2 regions of the Lactiplantibacillus sp. ME-2 genome follow, and region 2 is predicted to be linked to the other one. Evidence: predicted binding sites of a transcription regulator. Region 2 holds the regulator's gene; the other holds the start of a gene.
The links. The regulator NrdR, encoded in region 2, represses ribonucleotide reductase genes. The targets are predictions, from matches to a motif close to ACACNATATATNGTGT.
Positions count from the first base shown of each region.

Region 1: the regulator NrdR is predicted to act here: its motif matches at 1,625-1,640, upstream of MMY95_RS08960 (deoxynucleoside kinase).

Region 1 is NZ_JAKZEQ010000021.1:20,601-23,788, forward strand. Features, by position in the region: gene MMY95_RS08950 (ABC transporter substrate-binding protein) at 1-64, shown strand, start outside; gene MMY95_RS08955 (glycerophosphodiester phosphodiesterase family protein) at 85-771, shown strand; gene MMY95_RS08960 (deoxynucleoside kinase) at 953-1,600, opposite strand; gene mscL (large-conductance mechanosensitive channel protein MscL) at 1,705-2,085, opposite strand; gene MMY95_RS08970 (YhgE/Pip domain-containing protein) at 2,589-3,188, opposite strand, start outside.
Region 2 is NZ_JAKZEQ010000007.1:62,205-65,392, reverse strand. Features, by position in the region: gene polA (DNA polymerase I) at 1-27, shown strand, start outside; gene mutM (bifunctional DNA-formamidopyrimidine glycosylase/DNA-(apurinic or apyrimidinic site) lyase) at 39-863, shown strand; gene coaE (dephospho-CoA kinase) at 873-1,466, shown strand; gene nrdR (transcriptional regulator NrdR) at 1,508-2,023, shown strand; gene MMY95_RS04080 (DnaD domain protein) at 2,045-3,188, shown strand, end outside.

The DNA of each region.
Region 1 (3,188 bases), on a different contig from region 2:
AACGGCTGAAAATACGTACAATAAAGTGTTAGAATCAAATAACCGTGCAAACGGTCGTCATTAATCGGAAAGAGTTGAAGAATTGTGCCAAATATGTCGTTGATTTATGGTCATCGGGGCGTTCCCGTTAAGTTTCCTGAGAATTCGCTAGCTGGGTTTGCGTATGCCATCAGTCATCATATCGATGGCTTAGAGTTTGACGTCCATCTTACCCAGGATCAAATACCAGTGATTATGCATGACGAACGAATCGATCGAACTACTAATGGGCAAGGGGCTATTGCGGATCTGGCCTTCGAACAGTTGCGTAGATTTGAATTAGCAAATGGAGAGCCCGTCCCATCCTTACAAGAATTTTTAAACTTAGTGAGTGGGGAGCCCGTTCACTTGAACCTTGAGTTGAAGACTGATCGACACTATTATCTTGATATCGAGCGGATTGTGCTACGGATGGTCCGGCAGACTGACTTAATTTATCCGGTCGTTTTTTCGTCGTTTAATCTGAAGAGTTTACAGCGGGCCTACGCCATTGATGCCAGCCAGAAATATGCTTTTTTGACTTCAGCGCGTCTGGGTAATCCGGATGAGTTTGCGACTCACGAACGCTTAGAAGGGGTGCATCTTGAACACTATCAACCTGTACACCATGTTGCTGAACGGGTTTGGACAGTGGATGAGCCAATCGTAATGCAACAATTGTTCGCAGCCTCGGTCAATGCGGTGATTACCAATAACTTTGAGTTAGCCCAACAAGTCCGGGCAGCCATGTAATCGAGCGCAATTGTGCTAGTGCGGCATTCAAAGATTGTCGTTTGGTAATGCGACACTACCCGCGCTACCTAGTTAGCTGGTCGCGAGTCATTAAGAAGTTTCTGTATTGTTTGCTCGCTAGATTGTGCGCAATAAAAGCGCCAGTCCCGATAATGGGGACTGGCGCTTTTAGCATGATTAATTAAACTGTGGTTGGATTGCGAATCTTGCCTAATTCAGAATCGATTTGAGCCAGCACTGCTTGTTGGTTAGCAGGTTTTTCCAAGTCGTACTGTTGTAAATCAATCTTCATTTTAGGGCTAGCATCGTATTCATCGTACCATTTCCGATAAGCGGTCCACATCTTATAGTAATAAGATTCCAGTTCAGGGTTGTGGTCGAACTGTTCGTAGTCGCGACCACGCTTCTTGATCCGGTAAAGAATCGTATCGAAGTCAGTTTCAGAGTAGACCATCAAGTCTGGTGCCTTCTTAGGCAGTTCAGTCAATTCGGTCATCATATTGTCTAGTAGTTGCAAGTAAACATTCAATTCAGTATCAGAGATGTTTCCTTCAGCGTTGTTTTCTTTGGTGAAGAGGGCATCTTCATAGATGGAGCGGTCGAGGACGTTGTTATCGTCGGCCAATGCCTTCTTGATCATTGCAAAACGTTTGTTGAGGAAATAGATTTGTAATAGGAACCCGTAATTCTTAGGATCCGAATAATAAAGTGGCAATACGGGGTTGTCGCCAACCGGTTCGTAAAATGCCTTAGTTCCAAGGTGGTCAGCAATTAACCCCGTTAACGTGGTTTTGCCGACCCCAATCATTCCTGCTGTTATTATCACCATGATAGCCCCTCTTTATAAAAAATTGCACAATATATTGTATCTCAAAAAAAGTTTTAATACCATATAGACTTTTAATGAAAAATTTGCTTGGGAGCTATTTTCATTTATTTTTTAGCCTGTTCCTTTAATAAATCACGAATTTCTTCTAGATATTGCGCGGAAACATCGACTTCTTCTTCCTCGGGTTCTTCTGGTTCATTTTTAACCACTTTATTAATAATTTTCACCAGAATGAAAACGACGATGGCGACGATGAAGAAATTAATGATGGCATTTAGAAAGGACCCGTACTTAAAAGTAGCATCACCGATACTGAACTTTAGATTGGATAAATCAACTTTTCCTAAGAAAATCCCAATCAGTGGATTAATTAAGTTGTCTGTCAACGATTTAACAATGGCCGTAAAAGCGGACCCAATAATAACCCCAACGGCCAAATCAATCACGTTACCGCGGGCAATAAATTCCTTGAATTCTTTGATCATGCGACTCGCACTCCTTTATTAATTGACTGTTAACAGTATAGCCAAAATCAAACGCTGACTCAATCAATATACCAATCTAATTTAACCGTAAGCTTGTCCCTAACTAAAGCATACCCATACTAATTTGAGGTGGTATCATGATTAGTTTTGTTTGGATAGTGACTTAATGTTGTTCTGAATGATTGTTGTGGTGCATTTGAGACTAGTTAATGGTTTTAGCTAGTTGGGCTGTTGACTGAAAAGTTAGGTGACTTAGCGTGTGTGACATCCGGTCAAAATGAGTCTGTGAAAAGCAGTCTCAAGTGATGGGGAAGTCGTTTCAATATTAGTAGGGATTTTCACGAATACTAATAATATGGTAGTAGGTTAAGGTGTTGACCAGCGAATCAGAATTAACAGCACCATTTGGGTAAAGTCGTCAACTTAGTTAGCTGCTAAAAACGACTCTCTCTGATATAGAGAAAGTCGTTTTGGCAGTGTTTCGAGATCATAAATCCAAATAACTAATTCGTCTTATTGTCAGATGCTTTAGCTTGAGCCTTTCGCCGAACCAACGTGGCTAACTTACTCTGAGTGGCTTTGACGGCGACGGGGTCTTCAAAGTCAATTTGAGCCAGCCGAGGGTAACGACGGATAAAGAACAACCAGGTCAGAGCAATAAACAGCATTAGAATCAGTGCTAAGACGCCCATCTTAGGAAGAGCAGAATTACCAGTCATTAAGGTCTGCCGCAAGCCGTTGACGCTGTAACTCATTGGTAACCACGGGTGGATTGTTTGGAAAAAGTGACCTGACAGCTGAATTGGATACGTTCCGGCTGAACCACCGAGCTGTAAGACTAGTAGTACCATACTGAAGAAGGCGCCAGCTTTGCCGAAGACAAGGTTAAGCCAAGCGACGATCGTCATGAAGAGTAGCGCCGTTAGCGTGAGTAACAACCAAGTGGCAAACGGATGAATCGGGCTGAGTCCGTTGATTAACATCATCAAGCCGAGCATAATCGTACTTTCCATGATTGAAAAGACGAGCATGATGCTGGCCTTGCTACTCCACCAATCCAGTGCCGATTGCGGGTGTTTGCGTGGGGTATACATATCAAACAT
Region 2 (3,188 bases):
GGTGATACTTGGTACGATGCAAAATAGGGGGAACCACCATGCCTGAATTACCTGAAGTTGAAACTGTTCGTCGCGGCTTAAATCGTCTGGTTAGCGGGGCAACGATTGCTAGTATCGAGGTTTTTTGGCCGAAAATTATTAATAATGATGTCGATAGTTTCAAACAGCGTTTAGCCAACCAAACGATCCAGACCATTGATCGGCGGGGGAAGTATTTATTGTTTCGCTTTAGCAATGGTCTGACGATGGTGTCGCATTTGCGGATGGAAGGCAAGTATAATGTTGTACCGCGTGGTGAAGATCAAGGTAAACACACGCACGTGATCTTCCATCTGACCGATGATCGTGATTTGCTGTACAACGATACGCGTAAGTTCGGGCGAATGACGCTCGTGCCGACCGGTGAAGAAAACACGGTGGCGGGATTGCGGACAATTGGCCCGGAACCCGTTGCTGAACAGTTAACACTGGCTTATATGACGGCCACTTTTGGCAAGTCGAAAAAGATGATCAAGCCACTATTATTGGATCAAAGTAAGATTGCGGGTATTGGGAACATTTATGCGGACGAAACGCTATGGATGAGTAAGATTCATCCAATGCGGCCTGCTAATTCACTAACTACTGATGAGATTGCAACATTGCGCCAAAACATTATTGATGAAATGGCGATGGCAATTAAAGGTCACGGCACCACTGTTCATTCATTTTCAACGGCATTTGGTGAGGCCGGTCAGTTTCAAAATCACTTACACGTCTATGGTCGTGAAGGGGAACCTTGCGAACGGTGTGGCACGATTATTGAGAAAATCAAAGTGGCACAGCGAGGGACCCATTTTTGCCCGTTAGAACAACGGTTGTAGGTGATCAAGATGACAAAGTTGATTGGATTGACTGGTGGCATTGCCACTGGTAAGTCGACTGTTTCTAAGCTGCTGGCAACTAAGCTACCAATCGTTGATGCGGATAAAATTGCGTGGCAGGTTGAAGGGCCAGGCCAACCGACGACCCAAAAGATTGTGGCGCACTTTGGTCAGCAAGCAGTGCTGGCAGACGGGCGGCTGAATCGGCCATGGCTTGGCCAGTTGGTTTTTAACGATGCTCAAGCTTTACAAGCCTTAACCGCAATTACACGGTTACCGATTCAGTACGCGATGTTCGAAGCGATTGTCGCGGCGAACCAGCAACAGCCCGACGCAATTATTTTAGATGTGCCGTTGTTATTTGAAAGTGGCTGGCAACATGTTTGTGATCAAGTGTTGGTTGTGACGGCATCACCCGCCGTAGTATTGCAGCGGTTGATGGCGCGTAACCACTTATCGCAACAGGCGGCTCAGGCACGAATTGACAGCCAAATGCCACTTGCACAGAAGGTCGCAAGGGCTGACGTTGTCATTGATAACGGGGCCAACATTGATAAAACTAAAGCAGCCGTGTTAAAATGGCTGAAAACTATTACTAAATAAAGAAAAACTGATTGTTAGTTGTTACAAGGGGTGAGAAGTCTATGCAATGTCCACATTGTCATCATAATGGCTCCCGCGTGGTTGACAGTCGACCAACTGATGATGGTCGCGTGATTCGACGGCGCCGGGAATGCGAAAACTGTGGGTTCCGGTTCACAACATTTGAACGGGTCGAAGCCACGCCATTATTAGTCATTAAGAAAAATGGTGCCCGCGAAGAATTCAATCGTGAAAAAGTCTTGCGCGGAATTATTCGCTCGGCCGAGAAACGACCCGTTAGCATGGAAACCATGACGGGCGTCGTTGATGATGTTGAAAATAAGGTCCGGTCACTGGGCGAAAATGAAATTTCAAGCCAAGTTATCGGCGAGTATGTCATGGAGCAATTGGCAGATATTGACGAAATTTCGTACATTCGTTTTGCCAGTGTTTACCGGCAATTCAAGGATATGCACGTCTTCTTGAATGAACTCCAAGATATGATGGAGCGTGATAAGGTCAAACTGGCAAAACCGTCAGCGAAGACGACCCACGCACCTAAACGAAAAAAAGATTAGTGAAAAAGAATGGTGAACAACATGCCAAATGATGAACCCTTAACACCCAAAACTGGGTTAGTGGTCCCGCAAGCACCAGCGCTCAGTGCGGCGCAACAAGCTGTATTGGCGGAATTATACTTGCCACTGATGGGGCCATTGGCATATAGCTTGTACGCGGCGTTACGTAGCTTACAGAGTAGCGAGAATGAGCTGAGCAATCGACGCAGTCACGCGGAACTGCTGGGCATCCTAAATGTGGACTTGCCGACGGTGTTAGCGGCTCGGCGTAAACTTGAAGCAACTGGCTTGTTGCGCAGCTATTATCAACAAGATGAATTGGGTGCCATGTACATTTATCAATTACAAGCACCATTACTGGCGTTACAATTCTTTGCGGATGATCTATTGAGTGTCCTATTGTTAGATACGGTCGGTGAGTTACGTTATCAACAACTTGCTGGCGATTTTGCAGCACAGCCGATTGACTTGACGGCTGCCAAAGACGTGACGGCAAATATCTTAGATGTGTTTCACGTTGATAGTCAAAAAGTTACGACGCCACCTCTTTCAGTGCAAAAGGTGCGCGCCCAATTGGCGGCCAATGAACCGGCCGAGGATCACTCGCCCGTGCTCAGTGACGATGACTTTGACTGGCAACTGTTGGGGCAAATTTTAAAGCAGAACTATGTTGATCTCAAACAGGTTGCGAGTTCACGGCAACTGATCATTACGGAAAGTCGGGTCTACGGCATCAGTGAGATTGAGATGGCTAAGTTAATCAGTGAAGTGGCTAGTTTAACAACGGGTCAGTTTGATGAAAATCAATTGAAATTATTGATTGCGCGGCGCTATGAACGGCCCGCAGTTTCGAGTCAGCAGGTCGCTACGGAAGCAACGGTTGCAACGACGACCACTAAGGATAACAAGGCTTCAGCACAGCTCTCAACGGCTGAGCAGCAACTCGTGACGTATGCTAAGCAGACAGCGCCGTATGACTTTTTATCAGCTTTGAAGCAGGAGAAACATGGTTTTGTGACGAGCGGTGAGAACCGACTAGTTCATGATTTAATTGGTCGGGGGGTATTACCCAATGCCGTCATCAACATGGTGATCTACTACTTATTGCAAAATCGGGAGTTAGCTGCCCTTAATCGTAATTTGCTAGAAACAGTCGCCAATGATT